Regions from separate parts of the Motilibacter peucedani genome, predicted to be linked through region 1. Evidence: riboswitches for the same ligand, from Rfam matches in the RefSeq annotation. Region 1 holds a riboswitch; the other holds the start of a gene.

Evidence for each region. Region 1 has a riboswitch for cobalamin ahead of nicT (Nickel transporter NicT). Riboswitches for the same ligand answer to the same signal wherever they lie in the genome.
Region 2: linked by a shared signal. The riboswitch ahead of CLV35_RS11230 (putative cobaltochelatase) and the one ahead of nicT (Nickel transporter NicT) in region 1 are both predicted to bind cobalamin.

The regions. Positions count from the first base shown of each region.
Region 1 is NZ_RBWV01000011.1:305,893-316,933, forward strand. It holds gene CLV35_RS09740 (TetR/AcrR family transcriptional regulator) at 1-360, opposite strand, end outside; gene CLV35_RS09745 (glycoside hydrolase family 3 protein) at 510-3,701, shown strand; gene CLV35_RS09750 (GlsB/YeaQ/YmgE family stress response membrane protein) at 3,867-4,139, shown strand; gene CLV35_RS09755 (SixA phosphatase family protein) at 4,302-4,838, shown strand; gene CLV35_RS09760 (hypothetical protein) at 4,865-5,395, shown strand; gene CLV35_RS09765 (YcnI family protein) at 5,484-6,158, shown strand; gene nicT (Nickel transporter NicT) at 6,170-7,261, opposite strand; cobalamin riboswitch at 7,291-7,490, opposite strand; gene CLV35_RS09775 (hypothetical protein) at 7,550-7,951, shown strand; gene kdpF (K(+)-transporting ATPase subunit F) at 8,212-8,301, shown strand; gene kdpA (potassium-transporting ATPase subunit KdpA) at 8,303-9,967, shown strand; gene kdpB (potassium-transporting ATPase subunit KdpB) at 9,964-11,041, shown strand, end outside.
Region 2 is NZ_RBWV01000012.1:58,267-69,307, forward strand. It holds gene CLV35_RS11220 (S8 family peptidase) at 1-2,165, opposite strand, end outside; gene CLV35_RS11225 (LamG-like jellyroll fold domain-containing protein) at 2,342-6,124, opposite strand; cobalamin riboswitch at 6,448-6,569, shown strand; gene CLV35_RS11230 (putative cobaltochelatase) at 6,627-8,693, shown strand; gene cobO (cob(I)yrinic acid a,c-diamide adenosyltransferase) at 8,693-9,307, shown strand; gene CLV35_RS11240 (cobyrinate a,c-diamide synthase) at 9,301-10,665, shown strand; gene cobI (precorrin-2 C(20)-methyltransferase) at 10,662-11,041, shown strand, end outside.

The DNA of each region.
Region 1 (11,041 bases):
CTCGGCGGCGAGCACGGTGAACACCTGCACGAGCCCGGCGTTCTCGGCGTTGTGCGCCACCATCGCGCGCAGCTGCTCGAGCGTCGCGTGCAGCGAGCCGTCCTCGGACGCGCTGCGCTCGGCGTGCTCGCGGGTCTCGCGGTCGCGCTCGGCGAGCACCACGGTCAGCAGCTCCTCCTTGGAGGAGAAGTAGTGCAGCAGCCCGGCGTTGGTGAGCCCCACGCGCGCGGCGACCGCGCCCAGCGAGGCACCGCGGAAGCCGCGCTCGGAGAACAGCTCGAACGCCGCCTGCACGATCTCGGCGCGCCGGTTCGGCCGCTCCCGCCGGTCGGTCGGCTGCTCGTCCGCTCCCGCTGCCATGGCCGTCACCCTATGGCGGGCCGGGGGGCGCACAGGTGCAGGGCGATGGCTGCCCGAGGTCACGGATCGGTCTCGACGTCTAGCGACCTACTGGTTGGTCGGTCTACTGTGCGAGGCGCTTGCGACACCGCTGTCAGAAAGGACTGCGCATGCAGCACAACCGATCGAGCATCCGGTCGAGCGCCGCACGGAGGTGGCTCGCCCTCCCCGCGGCCGTGGCGACCGCGCTCGTCGTGGCCCGTCCCCCCGGGGCCGCCTCCGCCGCCACCACCGACCCGAACCCCGGCCCCCTCGAGACTGCCGACGCGGCGCTCTCGCGGCAGGCGGCGACCCAGGGCATGGTCCTGCTCGAGAACCGCGGCCACGCCCTGCCGATGGCCAGCAGCGGCAACGTCGCGCTCTTCGGCGTCGGCGCCTACAAGACGGTCAAGGGCGGCACCGGCTCCGGCGACGTCTACAACCGCTACACCGTGACGGCGCGCCAGGGCCTCGAGAACGCCGGCTACCGCGTCACGACCAGTGACGCCTACTGGTCGGCGATGACCAAGGCCTACGACACGAAGTACCCGCCCGGCTCGACCGGCGCCATCTTCGGCCCGGCCGTCGACTACGCCTCGGTGGAGCAGCTGCTCACGCCGGCCTCGGTCGAGCCCGAGGCCCCGACGAGCACGGCGGTCTACGTGGTGGCGCGCAACTCCGGCGAGGGCGCCGACCGCGCCGCCGTCGCGGGCGACTACTACCTGACCGACACCGAGAAGGCCGACCTCGCACTCATCGGCAAGACCTACGAGCACGTCATCGTCGTGCTCAACTCCGGCGGCGTCGTCGACACGGCGTTCTACGCGCAGGTCAACGGGTCGGCGAAGGACCCGAAGGGCGGGCTCGCCCTCGACTCGATGCTGCTCATGAGCCAGGCGGGCCAGGAGTCGGGCAACGCGCTCGTCGACGTCCTGAGCGGGAAGGTCGACCCCTCGGGCCGCCTCACCGACACGTGGGCCTCGAAGTACTCCTACTACCCCGCGTCGAAGACCTTCGGCGCCAACGACGGCAACACGGCGACCGAGCCCTACGGCGAGGGCGTCTACGTCGGCTACCGCTGGTTCGACTCGTTCTACAAGACCATCGACGCGAGGAAGCCGGCCTCGGTCGTCGACTACCCCTTCGGCTACGGGCTGTCCTACACCAGCTTCACGGTCACGACCCGCACGGTCACCAGCAAGTCCACCAAGACCACGGTCAAGGTCAAGGTCACCAACACCGGCACCGTCAGCGGCAAGGACGTCGTGCAGGTCTACGTGTCGGCCCCGCAGACCGGGCTCGACAAGCCCTACCAGCAGCTCGTCGGCTACGCGAAGACCGACGAGCTGGCGCCGGGCGCGTCGCAGAACGTCAACGTCGCCTTCGACACCTCGACCATGGCGTCCTACGACACCGCCCGGGCCGCGTGGGTGCTCGAGAAGGGCGACTACGTCGTACGCGTCGGCGAGTCGTCGCGCAGCACCCACGTCGCCGCCCGGCTGACACTGCCGAAGACGTGGGTCACCGAGCAGGACCACAACGAGCTCACCGACGACGCGAGCCCCGCGTCCGAGCTCACCAGCTCGCCGAAGAACTTCTGGTCCTACGCCGGCGAGAAGGCGGAGATCGCTGCAGCGCAGCACATCGTCATCGGCGGCAAGATGCCGACGGTGCAGGCGGCCTCGCCCTACGAGCAGTCCATGCCCGTCGACTCGACCTCGCCGTACTACGCCGTCGACGGCAGCAGGATCTCCACCACCACCGCCTACGTCGACCCGGCGCAGACCAACTGGGGCGGCACCGGGGTGCCCTACTCGGCGAAGACGGGTGAGACGGTCCAGGCCGTCAGCCCTGTGCCGGGCGCGACGCTCTACGACGTCGCCAAGGGCACCGTGTCGATGCAGCAGTTCGTCGCGGGCCTGAGCCTCGACCAGCTCTCGAACATCGTCGAGGGCGCGAGCGCCGCCGGGTCCACCCCGACCGCTGTCGGCGCCGCCGGCTACACCACGGCGAAGTACGAGAACCTCGGCATACCGGGGATGGCGCTCTCGGACGGTCCGGCCGGCCTGCGCATCACCCAGCAGATCAACACCCAGCCCACGACCTACCAGTGGACCACCGCGTGGCCGATCGGCACGTTGCTCGCGCAGACGTGGGACCGCGACCTCGTGCAACGAGTCGGTGACGCGGTCGGCAAGGAGATGACCGAGTACGGCGCGACGCTGTGGCTGGCGCCGGGCATGAACATCCACCGCGACCCGCTGAACGGCCGCAACTTCGAGTACTACTCGGAGGACCCGCTCGTCGCCGGCCTCACTGCCGCAGCGACGACGAAGGGCGTGCAGAGCAACCCCGGCGTCGGCGTCACGCTCAAGCACTACGCCGAGAACAGCCAGGAGGCCAACCGCAACGCCGACGACGCCGTCGTCAGCGAGCGGGCGGCGCGTGAGATCGAGCTGCGCGGGTTCGAGTACGCGGTCAAGTCGGCCCAGCCGATGGCGATCATGACGTCCTACAACAAGATCAACGGCACGTGGGCGTCGCGCAACTACGACCTGGTGACCGACATCCTGCACGGGGAGTGGGGCTTCAAGGGCCTCGTCATGACCGACTGGGGCGGCAGCCACGGTGCGGCCAACACGATGTACGCCGGCAACGACCTCATCGAGCCGGGCAACAACCCGCAGGAGGTGGTCAACGCCGCCAAGAAGGTGACGCCGACCATCGACATCGACGGGCTCCCGGCCTACACCAAGTCGGTGTTCAGCTTCGGCACCTTCACCTTCACCTCCTACAACGTGCAGGTCGGCAACTTCGCGCTGTCGGCGTCGGGCAGCGAGTCGATCAGCACGCGCGTCGACGCCAGCACGGACCTCTCGAGGACGCCGCTGTCCGGCACCGCCGGCACCGGCGCCGACGGGCAGCCGACCTTCACGCCGAACGCGAAGTTCACCTCCGTCCAGGACGCGTACGCAGCGGTGCAGGCTCTGCTGGCACCGGCCAGCACGGCCCTCAACGCTGACCAGAAGGCGGGCGTCTCGCTCACCGACGTCGTGCACGCGACGCCGGGGGACGACGCGAGCCCGGTCACCGCGTACACCGTGGTGCTCAAGGGGAGCTACCCCGCGAGCTACGACCTGCGCCTGGGCGACCTCCAGCGCAGCGCGAGCCGCATCCTCGCGGTCGTCGCCCAGAGCCTGCCGTTCCAGCAGCTCGCGGGCATCCAGGGCGTGCAGGGCATCTCGGTCGGCTCGTGGACGAGCCGGTTCCACGGCCTCGACGAGTTCGTGTCCGTCGACAAGTCGCACGTCCGTCGCCGCTGACGCACACTGGTGACAGACGTGGTCGCGCAGACCGCATGAGACCACGGCGCCGGCGGCGCGGGAGGCCCCCGCACCGTCGGCGCCGGACGTCTGTTCACTCGCAGGGTTCCGGCGCACGGGCGTGGGTAGAACACCGGCTGACCACGTCTTGGAAAGGACAGCCTCATGCTCGGCACCATCATCGGACTTCTCGTCGTCGGCCTCATCGCGGGCTTCATCGCCCGTGCCATCGTTCCCGGCCGCCAAGCCATGAGCGTGCCGCAGACGATCCTGCTCGGCATCGTCGGCTCGTTCATCGGTGGCTTCCTCGGCTACCTCATCTTCCACAAGGACTCGCAGGACGGCTTCGTCCAGCCCTCGAGCTGGATCGGCTCGATCGTCGGCGCGGTCATCGCGCTGCTGATCTACATGCGTCTGCAGAGCCGCTCGCGCGTCTGACGCTCCAGGCGTCGCAGCCCAGCAGCACCTCTCGCGCCCGGCCGGGCGCCGTCCCGCGGACTCCCGCCGGGCGGTCACCGGCCGGGCGCGCTGCTGTGCGCTCGGCCGCTCCGAGCAGCGGCTCGGCGGGGTCGTTCACCTTCGTCGGCTACCGTCCCTCCAGTGTTCGTCCTGGCCCGCCACGCCCATGCCGGTGACAAGAGCGCGTGGAGCAGCGACGACAGCCTGCGCCCGCTGACCCGCAAGGGTCGCGAGCAGGCCGCCGGTCTCGCCCACGAGCTCGGTGACTGGCCGCTGCGCCGTCTGCTCACGAGCCCCTACGTGCGCTGCCGCGAGACCCTCGCGCCCTTGTCGCAGCGCCTCGGCCTGGCGGTCGAGAGCAGCGACCTGCTGCTGCCCGGCGCCGACCCCGACGTGCTGGCCGGCTTCCTGCTCGACCCGGCGCAGGAGGGCACCCTCGTGTGCGCCCACGGCGAGACGCTGCACGCGCTGTTGGCCCGCTGGGACCGCACCGGCGAGGTCGCCGTGCCGCCGGGCCGGGTGCCAGGCGAGCCGCCGGTCACCAAGAAGGGCGCGTGCTGGCTGGTGCAGGACACCGGCAGCGGCCTGACGGCGCACTACCTGCGCCCGTCGCAGATCGTCTCGGCCGACCTGGTGAACAGCGCGCACCGGCACGACGAGGAGCAGCTGCCGTCGTAGAAGGGGCGCGCGGCTAGGCTGCGGGCGTGGTCGGCAGTCGTGGGCTCGGGCAACCGGCCCGCACGCTGTCCTCCGTCGCCACCTGCACCGCCCTGGCGCTCGGCGGGCACGTGCTCGGCGGCGGACCGGTCGCCGGGCCGCGCGCAGCGCTGCTCGTCGCCCTCGGCCCCGCGCTCTTCTGCACGCTCGTGGCCAGCGCGCGCTGGACCGGGCCGCGCCTGCTGGTAGCCCTCGCCGGCGCCCAGGCGACCGCCCACCTCCTGCTCGCGGTGGCCGAGCCGCACGACGCCATGGGCTCCCTGCTCCAGATGCTGGCCTGGCACGCGGTCGGCACCCTGCTGACCGCGGCGGCGCTGGTCCACGCGGAGCTCCTGGCCGACGCCGTCGCCGGCGCCGTCGGGTCGCTCGCGTACGCGGTGCGGCGTCCCGCGCCCGAGACCGTCGCAGGCGCGACGGGCCGCTGCGTACCCGTCGCGTCGCGCGGGTGGGTGCCGCGGGCGCTGCTGCTCACCGCCGGCGCGCCGCGCCGCGGGCCTCCGGCGCAGCCCGCTCGCTGAGCGCGCCACCGGAGCCGGACCCAGCGTCCGACCCGCGGTGCCGGCGAGCCCTGCCCTCCCCCGCACCTGCGCACCAGACGGACGACCCATGACACCGACCCCTGCCCGATCCCTCCTCCGCGGCGCCGGCACCGCCGGCGCGGCCCTCCTGCTCGTCGTGGCGGCCGCCGCTCCGGCCTCCGCCCACGTCCGCGTCACCTCCGCCGACGCCTCCCCCGGCGGCTACGGCGTCATCGTGTTCCGAGTCCCCACCGAGTCCGACACCGCCTCCACGGTGCAGCTGGCGGTGACCCTCCCGGCCGACACGCCCTTCGCGTCGGTCGCCGCCCAGCCGGTCGCCGGGTGGACGGTCAGCGCGCCCGAGACCCCGCTGCCCAGGCCGGTCACGGCCGGCGGCTTCACGCTGACCAAGGCGGTGCAGACCGTCACGTGGAAGGCCGGCACGGACGCCGGCGTCGCGCCCGGCGAGTTCCAGCAGTTCGCGCTCTCGGTCGGACCGTTCCCGAAGGGCGCGCGCTCGATCGCCTTCCCCGCCGTGCAGACCTACTCCGACGGCACCGTCGTGCACTGGGACCAGCGGACGACGCCCGGCGCCGAGGAGCCGGAGGACCCGGCGCCCGTGCTGGCGCTGCTCCCGGCCGCGACGACGGCCGACGACGGCAGCACCGACGGGACGGCCCGCGCGCTGGCCGCCGCCGGTCTCGTCGTGGCCGTCCTCGCCGCCGGGCTGGCCGGACTCTCGCTGCGCCGGCGGACCCGGTGAGGGGCCTCGGCTCAGTCGAGCGCCCGGGCGGTGCGTGCCTCCCAACGCGCCTCGACCGCGGCGAGCTTCCAGTAGCCGATGGCGACCGCCCAGACCACGACGAAGAGCCCGGCGACCGTGTAGCCGACGTGCTGCAGGTCGAGGCCCGCGACCCAGCCCGTCACGGGGTCCTCGAGGCCCAGCTGCTCGTGGAAGACGCCGACCAGCTCGATGGTGCCGATGAGCATCGCGACGGCGACCGAGAGCCCCGTGATGGTCAGGTTGTAGTAGATCTTGCGCACCGGGTTGGCGAACGCCCAGCGGTAGGCCACGGTCATGAAGGCGCCGTCGAGCGTGTCGAACAGGCTCATGCCGGCGGTGAACAGCAGCGGCAGCACGAGCACCGCGTACCACGGCAGCCCGCTCGCAGCACCGGAACCGGCGAGCACGAGCAGCGTCACCTCGGTCGCGGTGTCGAAGCCGATGCCGAACAGCAGCCCGATGGGGAACATCTGCACCGGGCGGGTGATCGAGCGCATCAGCGGGCGCAGCACGCGGGTGATGAGGCCGCGGGAGTCGAGCGCCTCCTCGAGGGCGTGGGCGTCGTAGCCCTCGGAACGCGCCCGCCGGTAGACCCGCACGATGCCCGTCAGCGCGGCGAGGTTGAGCAGGCCGATCGCGTAGAGGAAGACGCCCGAGACCGAGGTGCCGAGCAGGCCCAGCACGTGGTGCTCGCTCGAGCCGTCGTCGGTCAGCGACGACACGGCTCGCGCGCCGACCGCCGTGAGAGCCGCCAGGAGCACGACGACGCTCGAGTGGCCGAGGGCGAACCAGAAGCCCACCGAGACCGGTCGGGTGCCGTCAGCCATCAGCTTGCGAGTGGTGTTGTCGATGGCGGCGATGTGGTCGGCGTCGAAGGCGTGGCGCATGCCGAGCGTGAACGCCGTCACCCCGAGGCCCACGCCGAAGACCTGGGTGCCGATCTGGAGGTGCTGGGGGCGCACGACGGCGACCAGGACCACCCAGGCGACGACGTTCATGAGCACGACCACCGTCAGCACGGCGGCGAGCCCGCCCCGCTCTCCACGGGTCGGGCGGACGGCGCTGCGCGCAGGCAACGGCATGGGGTTCCTCTTCCAGCACCTCGTGGACAGGGTGACGCAGTGCCGTGGCCGGTCTCCTGGCTGACGGACCCCACCCTCGACGAGGGTGGGCGCTGCGACCCGCCTTCCCAGGCGCGCGAGCGCGCCCAGTGGCTCCCTCTCGGGAGGGCCTCAGCTTCTCCGAACACAGTGGCGAGGGCCGTGCCGGAATCCCACCGGCTTCCCGAGCACCACGGCACCAGCACCGTACGGTCCGCCGCCCCGGCCCGGCAAGCGCCCGGGCGGACCCGCCTCCTGGAAGGACGTCCCATGACCCTCGCCCGCCGCCGCGCCGCCACCGGCCTGCTCACCGTGGCGGCCGCGCTCGCGCTGACCGCGTGCTCCTCCGCGAGCACCGCCGACGGCGGCTCGTCCGGGGCCACGACCGCCGGCAGCAGTGCGACCACGACCGAGCTGACCTACGCCGTCGCCGACGGCAAGGTCACCCCGCCCACCTCCACGGTGACCGTGCCGAAGGGCCGGACCATCCGGCTCACGGTCACCAGCGACCATGTCGACGAGGTCCACGTGCACGGCATCGACGAGGAGATGGAGCTCCCGACACCGGGTACGCCGGGGACCCTCGTCTTCACGGCCTCGCTCACCGGGTCGTTCGAGGTCGAGACCCACAAGACCGACCTGCTGCTCTTCAAGCTGGACGTGACCGGCTAGGGGTCCGGGGCCCGAGGGAGCGGCGCCGGCGTCAAGGACGCGTCAAGACGTGCGGGCCCGGCGTCAAGGTCGCGTCAAGCGCGGCACCGGCGCCGCTGCGCGGCGGTTGGCTGGCTCCGTGGCCGGCAGCGTGCCGGCCTGAGGCGGAGCGTCCCGCTCCCCGAAGATCCGGAGGGTCCGATGGCTGATGTCGTCCTCGTCCTGCTCGCACTGGCGTTCTTCGCCCTGTGCGGCCTGCTGGTGCGGGGGGTCGAGCGGCTGTGAGCGCCTCCGACGTCGTCGGGCTCGTCGTGGCCGTGGTCCTGGTCGGCTACCTCGTCGTGGCGCTGGTCGCACCGGAGCGGTTCTGAGATGGGCGAGACGTTCTCCTTCGTCCTGACCACCGGCTCGCTGGTCGCCGTCCTCGCGCTCGTGCACCGGCCGCTCGGCGACTACATGGCTGCGGTCTACTCCTCGCCGAGGCACCTGCGCGCCGAGCGCGCGGTCTACCGGCTGGTGGGCGTCGACGCCGACACCGAGCAGCGGTGGCCGGTCTACCTGCGCGCGGTGCTGGCCTTCTCGGCGGTCAGCGTCCTGGCGCTGTACGCGCTGCAGCGGGTGCAGGACCGCCTGCCGCTCTCGCTCGGGTTCGCGCCCATCGCCCCGGACCAGGCCTTCGACACGGCCGCGTCGTTCGTCACGAACACCAACTGGCAGTCGTACTCGGGCGAGGCCGCGATGGGCCACCTGACCCAGATGGCCGGTCTGGCAGTGCAGAACTTCGTCTCCGCCGCCGTCGGCATGGCCGTCGCCGTCGCGCTCGTGCGCGGCTTCGCCCGCTCGCGCACCGACCGGCTCGGCAACTTCTGGGTCGACCTGACCCGCACCTGCCTGCGCATCCTGCTGCCGCTCGCGCTGCTCGCCGCGGTCGTGCTGCTCGCCTGCGGCGTGGTGCAGGACCTGCACGGGTTCACCGAGGCGCACACGCTCGCAGGCGGCACCCAGAGCATCCCCGGTGGTCCGGTCGCCTCGCAGGAGGCCATCAAGGAGCTCGGGACCAACGGCGGCGGCTTCTACAACGCCAACTCGGCGCACCCCTTCGAGAACCCGAGCGCCTTCAGCAACTGGTTCGAGGTCCTGCTGCTCCTGGTGATCCCCTTCAGCCTGCCCCGCACCTTCGGCCGCCTCGTGGGTGACGTGCGGCAGGGGTACGCGGTGCTCGCCACCATGGGTGTCATCTGGCTCGCCGCGGTCGGGGCGATGTACGCGGTGGAGGCCGCGCACCACGGAACGGTGCCGACCGCGGTCGGCGCCAGCACGGAGGGCAAGGAGACCCGCTTCGGCGTCGGTGCGTCCTCGCTGTTCGCGGTGTCGACGACCATGACCTCGACGGGCGCGGTGAACTCCTTCCACGACTCGTTCACCTCGCTCGGCGGCGGCATCACCCTCGTCGACATGCAGCTCGGCGAGATCACGCCCGGGGGCACGGGATCGGGCCTCTACGGGATCCTCGTGCTGGCCGTCGTCGCGGTGTTCCTCGCCGGCCTGATGGTCGGACGGACGCCGGAGTACCTCGGCAAGAAGCTGGCGCCCCGCGAGATGAAGCTCGCCTCGCTCTACATCCTCGTGACGCCGGCGACGGTGCTCGTCGGCACTGCGGTGGCACTGGCGTTCCGCACGCCGCGCTCCTCCATCCTCAACCCGGGGGCGCACGGCCTCTCGGAGGTGCTCTACGCCTTCACCTCCGCCGCCAACAACAACGGCAGCGCCTTCGCCGGCATCAGCGTCAACACGCACTTCTACAACACGGCGCTGGGCATCGCGATGCTCGTCGGCAGGTTCGTGCCGATCGTGCTCGTGCTGGCCCTGGCCGGGTCGCTGGCCCGGCAGGTGCCGGTGCCGGCGAGCTCAGGAACCCTGCCGACGCACCGGGGGCTGTTCGTCGTGCTGCTGGGCGGCACCATCGTGGTCGTCACGGGCCTGACCTACCTGCCGGCGCTCTCGCTCGGCCCGCTCGCAGAAGGGCTCCACCGATGACCACGACCCTGCTCGACCCTGCCCTGCTCGTCCGCTCGTCCCCGGACGCCGTGCGCAAGCTCGATCCGCGGGTGATGGCCCGCAACCCCGTCATGCTCGTCGTCGAGGTCGGCTCGGTCCTCACCTCCGCCCTCGCCGTCTGGCACCCGAGCGTCTTCGCCTGGGTGATCACCGCGTGGCTCTGGCTGACCGTGCTGTTCGCCAACCTGGCGGAGGCCGTCGCCGAGGGGCGCGGCAAGGCCCAGGCCGACACGCTGCGCCGGGCTCGCACCTCCACGACGGCCCGCCGGCTGCTTCCCGGCGGCGGCGAGGAGGAGGTGCCCGGCACCGGACTCCGGGTCGGCGATCTCGTGGTCGTCGAGGCGGGGCAGGTGGTGCCCGGTGACGGCGACGTCGTCGACGGCGTCGCGAGCGTCGACGAGTCGGCGATCACCGGGGAGTCGGCTCCCGTGGTGCGGGAGTCCGGCGGCGACCGGTCAGCCGTGACCGGCGGCACGCGCGTGCTCTCCGACCGCATCGTCGTGCGCATCACCAGCAAGCCCGGTGAGACCTTCCTCGACCGCATGATCGCGCTGGTCGAGGGCGCTGCGCGGCAGAAGACGCCCAACGAGGTCGCGCTCGACATCCTGCTCGCGAGCCTCACGCTCGTGTTCCTCCTGGCGGTCGTGACGTTGCAGCCGCTGGCCGCCTACTCGCAGGCGAAGCAGTCGCTCGTGGTCCTGGTCGCGCTCCTGGTCTGCCTCATCCCGACGACCATCGGCGCGCTGCTCTCGGCCATCGGCATCGCCGGCATGGACCGGCTGGTGCAGCGCAACGTGCTGGCGACCTCAGGGCGGGCGGTCGAGGCGGCCGGTGACGTGAGCACCCTGCTGCTCGACAAGACAGGGACCATCACCCACGGCAACCGGCGGGCCAGCGAGTTCGTCGCCGCCCCGGGTGTCGAGCCCCACCGCCTCGCCGACGCCGCGCAGCTCGCCAGCCTCGCGGACGAGACGCCGGAGGGCCGCTCGGTCGTCGCGCTCGCCCAGGAGGCGTACGCGTTGCGCGAGGACCAGGCCGGCGGACTACCCGGCG
Region 2 (11,041 bases), on a different contig from region 1:
CCGTGGGCGGGGACCGTGACCGTCGAGGGCGAGATCGACACGGTGGTCGCCCCCGAGGCGCGCAGCTCGGCCTCGTCGGTCAGCGCGTAGGTGGCCGCCGAGCCGCTGGTGTTGAGGATGCGCACGTTGTCCGAGCCGGTGAGCGTCTTGGCGCCCTCCTTGTAGCCGAGCGACACGCTGGTCGCCTTACCGTCGTAGGCGAGCACCGGGGTGGTGATCGCCTCGTCGGGGTCGACGAGGCCGGCGCCGGCGAGCACCGGGCTGTAGCCCTTGACGCCCGACGGGTCGGCGGTGTTGACCAGGGCGGCCTTGAGCTGCGCGACCGAGAGGCTCGGTCGGGCCTGCTTGACCAGCGCCGCTGCGCCGGCGACGAACGGCGCCGACATCGAGGTGCCGGACTCGGTCAGCGGCCCCTTGCCCGTGCCGACACCCGCAGAGACGACGGAGACGCCGGGGGCGGTGAGGTCCGGCTTGGCCGCGTCACCGACGAGGCCGGGGCCGGAGGAGGTGAAGCTGGCAGGGGCCAGGTAGTTCGGGTTCGGCAGCCCGGCGCCCTGGGTGAGGCTGGCGGTCTGGCCGTCGAGGCCCTGGAGCTGCACGCCCTGCTCCGGCGTGGCGCCGAGGAAGGGGATGGTGACGCCGGGGATCGGGCCCTCGATCGGCGGGTAGCCGGGCGAGGAGTTGACCATGATGACCGCGGCCGCACCGGCCTGCTGGCCGTACTGCGCGCGGGCCACGCGGTCGCAGTCGCCGCGCACCGTCACGACGATGTCGCCGGCGTAGGGCGTGTAGCTGGCCGGGTCGCAGCCCAGCGACTCGTCGGCCGCCGTCGCCGGGTCGTCCTGCAGCACGACGATCGGCGCGTTGACCGAGGAGACGTCGGCCTGGTTGGAGACCTGCAGGTCGAGGGTGGTGCCCCCGACCGCCAGCCGGGCGTTCGGCAGGACCGGCACGTTGTCGACTGCCGCGACGCTGATGGCGGCCTTAGAGGTGCTGGGTGCGCCCACGATGTAGGGGCTGTCGCCGTCGTTGCCGGCGCTGATGACCGAGACGGTGCCGGCCGCGGCGGCGTTCTCGATCGCCTCGTTCTCGGCGTCGTTGCCGACGCCGTAGGGCGAGCCGAGGCTCAGGTTGATGATGTCGAGGTGGTGCGCGACGGCCCAGTCGATCGCCGAGATCACGATGTCGTCGCCGACGGTGCCCTCGCAGCCGAAGACCTTCAGGCCGTAGAGGGTCGCCTTGGGCGCGACGCCCGGGGAGACGACGAAGTCGGTCGCGTCGTAGCCGGCCTGGGAGTAGGGCCCGGTGTAGGTGCCGTCGGCCGTCACGCCCTCGCCCGCGGCGATGCCGCCGACGTGGGAGCCGTGCCCGTCGCAGTCGAGCGGGTCGGGGTCGGGCTTCGGCACCGGGTTGGTGTCGGCGTCGTAGTCGTTGCCGACGAAGTCGTAGCCGCCCGCGACCTTGGCGGTCGGGAAGGTGCCCGGCTCGATGACGGTCGGGTCGTTCGACTGGTAGGCCGCGACCGTGCCCGGGCCGCCGAAGTCGGCGTGGGTGTAGTCGATGCCGGTGTCGATGATGCCGATCTTGACGCCCGAGCCGTCGTAGCCCAGCGCGTCCCAGACCTGGCTCGGCACGCCGAGCAGCGGCGAGGGCGCGGAGTCGGCCATCGGCTTGGCCGTGGTGACGGCCTGGACGCCGACGACGCCCGGCAGCTTCGCGGCCTTGGCCAGCGCGGAGCGGGTCAGCGACACGGAGACGCCGTTGTAGGCGGTGTGCACGCTGGTGCTGACGCGGCCGCCGAGCGCCTTGAGGCTCTTGATGGTCGTGGCCTGCTGGGCCGTGACGCCGGCGGCGACCGAGCGCTCCTGTGCGGCCGTCAGGGGGGTGCCGGCAGCCTGCGCCGCTGCGGCGGCGACGGCCACCGGGTCCTTGGACAGCTGGAGCAGGACCTGCACGCGGCTGGTGCCCTTGGCGCGCGCGAGGATCTTGTCGACCTCGGCCTTGTCGACCTTGGTGCCCTTCGGCAGCTGGTGGAGGGTCTTGCCGCCGACCTTGACGGTCTTGGTGGGCGGGAGGTGGCCCGGTTCGGCGGCTGCGGCCGCGACCGGCGTGGAGATGACGAGCAGGGCTGCCGCGGCGAGCGGGAGCCTTCGACGGATCTGCACTAGCTGGCCCTCCTGGTGCGAGGTGCGGACGGCGGCGGACCCCGTCCGGCGTGCTGGGTGCTCGGACCATAGCAACGCAACCCCGCCCGGGACAGTGCAGCGCGGAAAAGGGATGCGGACGCGGGAGGACCCGCACGGCGGCGTGCCGTGCGGGTCCTCCTGGGACGTGCGAGCCGCTAGAGCAGCGCGTCCACCAGCGGCAGCAGCGTGCTCTTGGCCGTGGCGCTCACCTTCGATGCCTTGGCCCCCGACACGGCGTCGCGCAGGGCGTGCGCCTTCTGCGTCGCCGTGGCCGAGTCACCGGCCGCCTGCGCCGACTCGATCGAGTCCACCAGCGACTGGAGGTCGTTGGCGGTGCTCTGCACGATGTCGCCGCTGCGGGTCAGCGTGCCGACCTGCTGGCGCACCGCCTGGACCGGCGTGCGCGCCGGGAGGAGGGCGTCGAGCAGGGCGGTCAGCTGCGTACGCGCCGCGACCGTGATGTTTGCCGGTGCCGCGTCGAGGGTGGCCCGGACCGACTGCAGCTTCGCACGCATCGCGCCGAAGTCGTGCGCCGCTTCCGCCGCCGAGGCGGCGGACAGGGTGCTGCGCAGGCTGCGCGCCGTGCTGGCCGGCACGCCGCCCGAGGCGGCGAGACGGTCGAGGGCGGTGCTGACGTCGCTGATGCGCGTCACGCTCGGCTCCCCGGCCGCCAGCGAGGCGATCTCGCTGTCGGAGAGGACCCGGTCGTAGGCGTGCACCGAGTCGATGGCGCCGGGGAAGAAGTCCACGGCACCGCCGTTGAACTTGCCGCGGCCGATGACCAGGTTGCCCGGGTCGTTCGCGCCGCCGCAGACCGACGCGCTGCCGGCGAGCTTGCCGTCGACGTAGATCCGGATCTCACCGGCGGCGAGGTCGCGGACACCGGTCAGGTGGTACCACCGGCCGACCTGCGGGGTGCCGACGCCGGTGGCGAGGGCGCGGGTCTGCGGGTAGCTGAACGCCCACACGTGGTCGGCACCGGAGTACTGCAGGAAGAAGTCGCTGGCCTGCGCCCCGTCCTGGCTCACCACCGTCGCGAAGCCGTCGGTGCGGTCGATCTTCGCCCACGCCGAGACGGTGTAGCTGCCGGAGGTGTCGAGCACCTGCGCGCCGGTGTCGACGAACTGGTTGCTGCCGTTGAACTGCAGCGCCTTGCCGCTCGTGCCGGCCGTCCACGTCGGGCCGTTGACCAGCGTGCCGTCGTGGGCGCCGCCGCTCAGGTCCTCGGTGACCGTGCCGGAGCCCTCGTCGAGCGGCCAGTAGCCGGTGCCGACGAGGCCGGGCTTGCCGGGCTTGACCACGACCGAGCCGGTGCTGGCCCCGGCCGCGATGACCTTCTCGTTGACGGCCTTGACCTGGGCCGGGTCGACCTTCTCGACACGGCGGTCGTAGGTCCACAGACCGTTGAGCTCGGTCTCGACGTCGGTGATCTGCGTGTAGACCGAACCGGACAGCCCGCAGCTCGCAGCACCGATCAGCTGGCTGGTGTTGGAGACGTAGGCGTTGGTCAGGTCAGCAGTGGTCTTGAGGTCGGTGCCGTAGTTGCTCAGCGAGCCGCCAGGCCACGTGTGGCCGGGGATGACCAGGCCGTAGCCGCCGTGCTCGCCGTCCATCGCTGCGCGGTTCGCGTCCGGTGACGGGAACGCCGGGCCGTTGTACATGTGCCAGTCGATGACGTCGCCGTGGCCCGAGTCGCCCTTCGAGGCGCAGCAGTTGACACCGCTGTGGGCGTCGACCAGGCGCGTCGGGTCCTGGGCCTTGACGGAGTCGGCGATCTGACCGGTGACCGTGCGGTCCCACTCGCCCCAGCCCTCGTTGAAGGGGATGAAGCCGATGACCGAGGTGTCGCTGTCGTGCTGGTCGACGATGCGGTGCAGCTGGGTCTGGAAGTTCGCGCGGGCGGTGTCGTTGGTGAAGAAGCCCGCGGGGATGTCCTGCCAGACCATGAGGCCCAGCCGGTCGGCCCAGTAGTACCAGCGGTCGGGCTCCACCTTGATGTGCTTGCGCACGGTGTTGAAGCCCATCTCCTTGTGCTGCACCAGGTCGAAGGCGAGCGCCTCGTCGGTCGGAGCGGTGTAGATGCCGTCCGGCCAGTAGCCCTGGTCCAGGGTGGAGAGCAGGAAGGTCGGCTTGCCGTTGAGCACGATGCGCTGCTTGCCGTTGATGACCTTGAGCCCGATGGAGCGCAGGCCCTGGTAGCTGCCCACGGTGTCGGTCGAGCCGCCGTCGGTCAGCGTGACCTTCAGGTCGTAGAGGTAGGGGTCGTCGGGCGACCACAGGTGCGGGTTGGCGATGGAGAGCGTCAGGGCGGTGTTCGCCGCGCCGGTCACCGAGCCGTACGTCTTGCCGTCCTTCGACGCGACGACCGTGACGCTCGCGCCGGCGGAGGCGCTGGCGGACTCGGCCGTGACCTTGAAGTCCGAGCCGGGCACGTCGGAGGTGATCTTCAGCGAGTCGACGTGGGCGGGCGCGACCGGCTCGAGCCAGACGGTCTGCCAGATGCCCGAGGCCGGCGTGTAGAAGATGCCGCCGGGGTTGTTGGTCTGCTTGCCGGTGGCCTGGTTGCCGGAGTCGGTCGTGTCGACGACGCCGACGATGACCTCCTGCGGGCCGCTGCCCGTGACGGCGTCGGTGATGTCGGCGCTGAACTGGTCGTAGCCGCCGGTGTGCTCGGCCACCTTGGTGCCGTTGACCCACACCGTCGCCGCGTAGTCCACGGCGCCGAAGTTCAGCTTGAGCCGAGCGCCGCTGCCGATGTTCCAGTCGGCCGGCACGGTGAAGGTGCGGCGGTAGAACATCCGGTCCTCGTGGCGCTGGACGCCCGACAGGACGGACTCGACCGGGTAGGGGACGAGGATCTTCTCGCCCAGGGTCTGGCCGACCGGGGGAGTGTCGACCGAGTCGGTCGCCGCGAACTGCCAGGTGCCGTTGAGGTTCTGCCACTTGGTGCGCGTCAGCTGCGGGCGCGGGTAGTCGGGCAGCGCGTTGCTCGGGCTGACCTGCGAGGCCCACGGCGTGGACAGCGTGTAGGTCGAGCCGTTGGTCGCCGCGACGTTGAACTCAGGCAGCGTCTTCTTCGTCGTCGCCAGGGTGCTCTTGCCGTCGTAGGTGATGCGGACCAGCGAGCCCTTGGTGATCGGCGTCGAGGTGGTCAGGATCAGCTTCGAGGCGTCCGACCCGTCGAGGGCCACGCTCGCCAGCGGGAACGCGATGTCGTCGACAGCGACGGTGACGTGCTGCGAGATGTCGGCAGGGAGGGGCTTGAAGTCGGTGTCGATGTCGAGGGTGGCGTGGGTCCCGCTCGCGTCGACCGCCGCGGTGCCGTTGACCGGGGGCTCGTAGCCCTCGGGCAGGTAGAACGCCGACGCGGGGATCGGCTCCGAGGGCGTGCTCGGGCTCGACCACGACAGGTGGAGGTTGGAGCCGCCGAAGTCCTCGAAGTACTCGACCTTGACGTCGTAGCGCTTCCCGGCCTCGAGCTGCACGGGAGCGCTGGTCTGCCGGTTGTCCCAGTCGTCGACCCAGTGGTCGATGACGAGCTGCCCGCCGATCCAGATGCGGAAGCCGTTGTCGCCGATCGCCGAGAACGTGTAGGCCTCGGAGTGGTCGGGCACCAGCTGGCCGGTCCACCGCACCGAGTCCTGGTCGGCCTGCCCGGTGGTGCTCGTGAGCACGCCCTCCAGGCTGCCGAAGTCGAGGTTCGGGTCGATCTGGGTCGTCCGGAACTCGTGGAAGTCGCCGATCCCGGCGCCGCTCGAGCGGTAGTAGTCGCCCTTGAGCCCGTGGAGGGGGTTCGGGTCGGCCTGGGCGGGCGCGGCGGTGGCGAAGGACCCGAGCAGGGCCAGCGCGGCGACGCCGAGCACGCCGCGGGAGAGCAGCGGGCGCCGGCGCCGGAGGGCGGATCGTGGTGGTTCGGGGTGCAGCTGGGCTGGACGCATCAGCGGTCGGCCTCCTGAGCCGTCGTGGGGCAGGGACGTTCGTCTAGCGGGTCGGACGTGGAGCGGATGACAGGGCCTGATCGTTCTGGACCGTTCGTGTCCGGACCCGGTCAACCTCACGGAGTCAAGCGCCTGTCACCGACCGGGGTCAACAGTGCAGAGCGACGAGACCAAATCGTGACCAGTTGCGAAATCGATCACCCGGCGCAGCCCGGGACACCGTCATCCCTGCACGTCGGTGACCGGTTGGGACCGGATCGCGTCGATGGGCGGTGCCCGACGCGCTGCCCGTAGGATGCGCAGGCAAAGCGACGGCAGTGGAGGAAGCCGGTGGGATTCCGGCGCGGTCCCGCCACTGTCACCGGGGAGCGAGGTCCCAGTGAGTGCCACTCCCGCGCGAGCGGGGGGAAGGCAGGGCCCGAGCACTGATCCGGAAGCCAGGATTTCCCTGCCGTCGCCCGACCGACCAGGGGCGTGGACACCCCGGGGAAGGAACCGCGCGGTGGACGTTCGCTACCCGTTCTCGGCCGTCGTCGGCCTCGACGAGCTGAGGCTGGCCCTCCTGCTCAACGCCGTCGACCCCGCGATCGGGGGCGTGCTCGTGCGCGGCGAGAAGGGCACGGCCAAGTCGACCATCGTGCGGGCGCTCGCGGCGCTGCTGCCCGAGCTCGCCGTCGTTCCCGGCTGCCGGTTCTCCTGCGACCCCGCAGCGCCCGACTCCTCCTGCCCCGACGGCCCGCACCCGCTCGACGGCCCGGTCGCCCTGCGCGAGGCGCGGCTGGTCGAGCTGCCGGTCGGCGCCTCCGAGGACCGCGTCGTCGGCTCCCTCGACCTCGAGCGCGCGCTCGCGCAGGGCGTGAAGGCCTACGAGCCCGGCCTGCTCGCCGACGCCCACCGCGGCGTGCTCTACGTCGACGAGGTCAACCTGCTCTCCGACCACCTGGTCGACCTGCTGCTCGACGCCGCCGCGATGGGCCGGGCCCACGTCGAGCGCGAGGGCGTCTCTGTCTCCCACGCCGCCCGCTTCCTGCTGGTCGGCACCATGAACCCCGAGGAGGGCGAGCTGCGCCCGCAGCTGCTCGACCGCTTCGGCCTGACGGTCGAGGTGCGCGCCAGCCGGGAGCCGCGGGAGCGGGCCGAGGTCGTACGCCGCCGGCTCGCCTTCGACGCCGACCCGGCGTCGTTCGCCGCCCGGTGGGCCGAGGGCGACGCCGCCCTCGCCGCCCGCATCGCGGCCGCCCGCGCCGCCCTCCCCGAGGTCGTGCTGTCGGACGCCGCGCTGCGCCAGGTCACCAGCGTGTGCGCGTCCTTCGAGGTCGACGGGCTGCGCGCCGACCTGGTCACCGCCCGCACCGCGGTCGCGCTGGCCGCGTGGCACGGCCGCACCGAGGTGGTGGCCGAGGACGTGCGCCAGGCCGCCCTGCTGGCGCTGCCGCACCGCCGGCGCCGCAATCCGTTCGACGCGCCCGGCCTCGACGAGTCGCAGCTCGACGACGCGCTCGCCGAGGGTGCCGAGCCCCCCGAGCAGGGCCCCGACGACGACGGCGGCCCCAGCGGTGGCGGCGCTCCCGAGCCGGGCCCCGGCGCCGACGCAGGCACGTCCGACACCTCTGGCACCCCCGACACCCCCGAGACCGAGATGATCATGGGGGACTCAGGAGGACACGCCGGCGAGTCGCGCGGAGAACCTCATGATCATCGCGAGGGGGGAGCGGCGGGGGAGCGGGGAGCGGTGGCGGCGTCGCAGCCGTACGCGGTGAAGCCGCTGCGCGTCGCCGGCCTCGGCGACGGGGCTGCGGGACGCCGCTCGCGCGCCCGCACCGCCGACGGGCGCACCGTGCGCTCCGAGGCGCCGCAGGGTCGCGTGAGCTCCCTGCACCTGTCGGCCACCCTGCGCGCGGCGGCCCCCCACCAGGTCGGCCGCGGGCGCCGGGGTGCCGGGCTGGAGCTGCGCCGCGACGACCTGCGCCAGTCGGTGCGCGAGGGGCGCGAGTCCAACCTGGTCGTCTTCTGCGTCGACGCGTCGGGCTCCATGGCCGCGCGCCAGCGGATGGGCGCGGTGAAGGGCGCCGTGCTCAGCCTGCTGCTCGACGCCTACCAGCGCCGCGACAAGGTCGCCGTGGTCACCTTCCGCGGCAGTGCTGCCGAGACCGTGCTGCCGCCGACCTGGTCGGTCGAGGCTGGTGCCGCCCGCCTCCAGCAGCTGCCGACCGGCGGGCGCACGCCGCTGCAGGCCGGGCTGCTCCAGGCGGCCGAGCTGCTGCGCCTCGAGCGGGTCCGCGACCCGCGCCGCCGCCCGCTGCTCGTCGTCGTGACCGACGGACGGCACACCTCGGGGGGCGACCCCTCGCGCGCGGCCGCCCTGCTGCGCCACGCGGGCGTGCACAGCGTGGTCGTCGACTGCGAGTCGGGCCCGGTGCGCCTGGGGCTGGCGGGCGCGCTCGCCGCGGCCCTCGGCGGCGAGGCGCTGCGGCTCGACGAGCTGGCAGCCGAGACACTGGTCTCCGTCGTCCAGTCGAGCACAGTCCGCTCGAGCACGGTCCGCTCGAGCACGAGGAGGGTCGCCTGATGCCGCAGGGCCAGCCGACGAGCGTGCCCGACGACGGGCTCACCACCCGCCAGCGCCGCAACCGCGCGCTGGTGGTCGTGCACACCGGCGAGATGAAGGGCAAGTCGACCGCCGCCTTCGGGCTCGCGCTGCGCGCGTGGCACCAGGGCTGGCCGATCGGCGTCTTCCAGTTCGTGAAGTCGGCCAAGTGGAAGGTGGGCGAGGAGTCCGCGCTGCGCGCGCTCGGCCGCGTCCACGAGCAGACCGGCGAGGGCGGGCCGGTCGCCTGGCACAAGATGGGCGAGGGCTGGTCGTGGATCCAGCGCCCCGGCTCCGAGGCCGACCACGCCGCGGACGCCCTCGAGGGCTGGGAGCAGGTCAAGCGCGACCTCGCGGCGCAGACGTACTCCTTCTACGTCCTCGACGAGTTCACCTACCCCGTGAAGTGGGGCTGGGTCGACGTCGACGACGTCGTCCGCACCCTGCAGGAGCGCCCCGGCACCCAGCACGTCGTCATCACCGGTCGTGACGCCGACCCGCGACTCGTCGAGGCCGCCGACCTCGTGGTCGAGATGACCAAGGTCAAGCACCCCATGGACGCGGGCCAGAAGGGCCAGCGGGGGATCGAGTGGTGAGCACCCCGCGCGTGGTCATCGCCGCTCCCGCCAGCGGGCACGGCAAGACCACCGTCACCACCGGCATCCTGGCCGCGCTCGCGCACCGGGGCCTGGCGGTCTCGCCCCACAAGGTCGGGCCCGACTACATCGACCCGGGCTACCACGCGCTCGCCGCCGGCCGGCTGGGCCGCAACCTCGACGCCTTCCTGTGCGGCGAGGAGCGGATCGTGCCGCTCTTCCTCCACGGTGCGGCCGGCGCCGACATCGCCGTCGTCGAAGGCGTCATGGGCCTCTACGACGGCGCCAGCGGCCACGGTGAGCTCGCCTCCACCGCGCAGGTCGCCAAGCTGCTGCGCGCGCCGGTCGTCCTGGTCGTCGACCCCTCGTCGCAGGGCCGGTCGGTCGCCGCGCTGGTGCACGGCTTCGCGACCTTCGACCCCGGTGTGCGCATCGGCGGCGTCATCCTCAACCGGGTCGCGTCCGAGCGGCACGAGCAGGTCGTGCGCGAGGCGCTCGACGAGATCGGTGTCCCCGTGCTCGGGGCGCTGCCCCGCTCCGACGCGATCGCCGCACCCTCGCGGCACCTGGGGCTGGTGCCCGTCGCCGAGCGCAGCGCCGCCTCAGTCGCCACGGTGCGCGCCCTGGGCGAGCTCGTCGACGCCTGCGTCGACCTCGACGCCGTGCTCGACATCGCCCGCACTGCCGGCAGTCTTCACGCTCCGGCGTGGGACGCTCGCGTCGAGGTCGGCGAGCGCGTCGAGGGACGACCGCGGGTGGCTCTCGCTTCCGGTGCCGCCTTCACCTTCTCCTACGCCGAGACCGCCGAGCTGCTCACCGCCGCGGGTGCCGAGGTCGTCCGCGTCGACCCGCTGCGCGACGAGGCGCTGCCCGAGGGCGTGCAGGCGCTGGTGGTCGGCGGTGGCTTCCCCGAGATGTACGCCGCCGAGCTGTCCGCCAACGTGCCACTGCGTACCTCCGTCCGTGAGCTCGCGGCGACCGGGGCGCCCATCGCCGCCGAGTGCGCGGGCCTGCTCTACCTCGCCCGCTCGCTCGACGGGCAGCAGATGTGCGGCGTGCTCGACGTCGACGCCCGCATGACCGGCCAGCTCTCGCTCGGCTACCGCGACGCGGTGGCCGTCACCGACAGCGTGCTGGCCTCGGAGGGCCAGCGCGTGCGCGGCCACGAGTTCCACCGCACGGCGTGCGACCCCACCCCCGTCGGCACCGCCGGTGCGCCGGCCTGGCGGTGGGCCGGTGGCTCGGGCGAGGGGTTCGTACGCGGTGGCGTGCACGCCTCCTACCTCCACCTGCACTGGGCCGGGGCGCCGCACGTCGCGCGCCGCTTCGTCGCCGCCGCAGCCGGGATCGCGTCGTGAGCCCGCTGCTGGTCGGCGTCGGCATGGGCCCCGGCGACCCGGAGCTGGTCACCGTCAAGGCGGTGCGTGTGCTCGAGTCGGCCGACCTCGTGATCGTGCCCGTGATGGGCGACGACGTCGGCCGCGCCGAGGCGACGGTGCGGGCGCACGTGACGCACGACCGCGTACGCCGCCTGCCCTTCGCCCTCAGCGACCGCGGCGGGGTCACCCAGGCGCGCACGCAGGCGTGGGACGAGGCAGGAAGCGCTGTGGCGCAAGCGTTCGCCGCCGGTGCCTCGGCCGTCGCGTTCGCCACCATCGGCGACCCCAACGTCTACTCGACCTTCTCCTACCTCGCCCAGACCGTGACCGCGCTGGTGCACGACCTCGAGGTGCA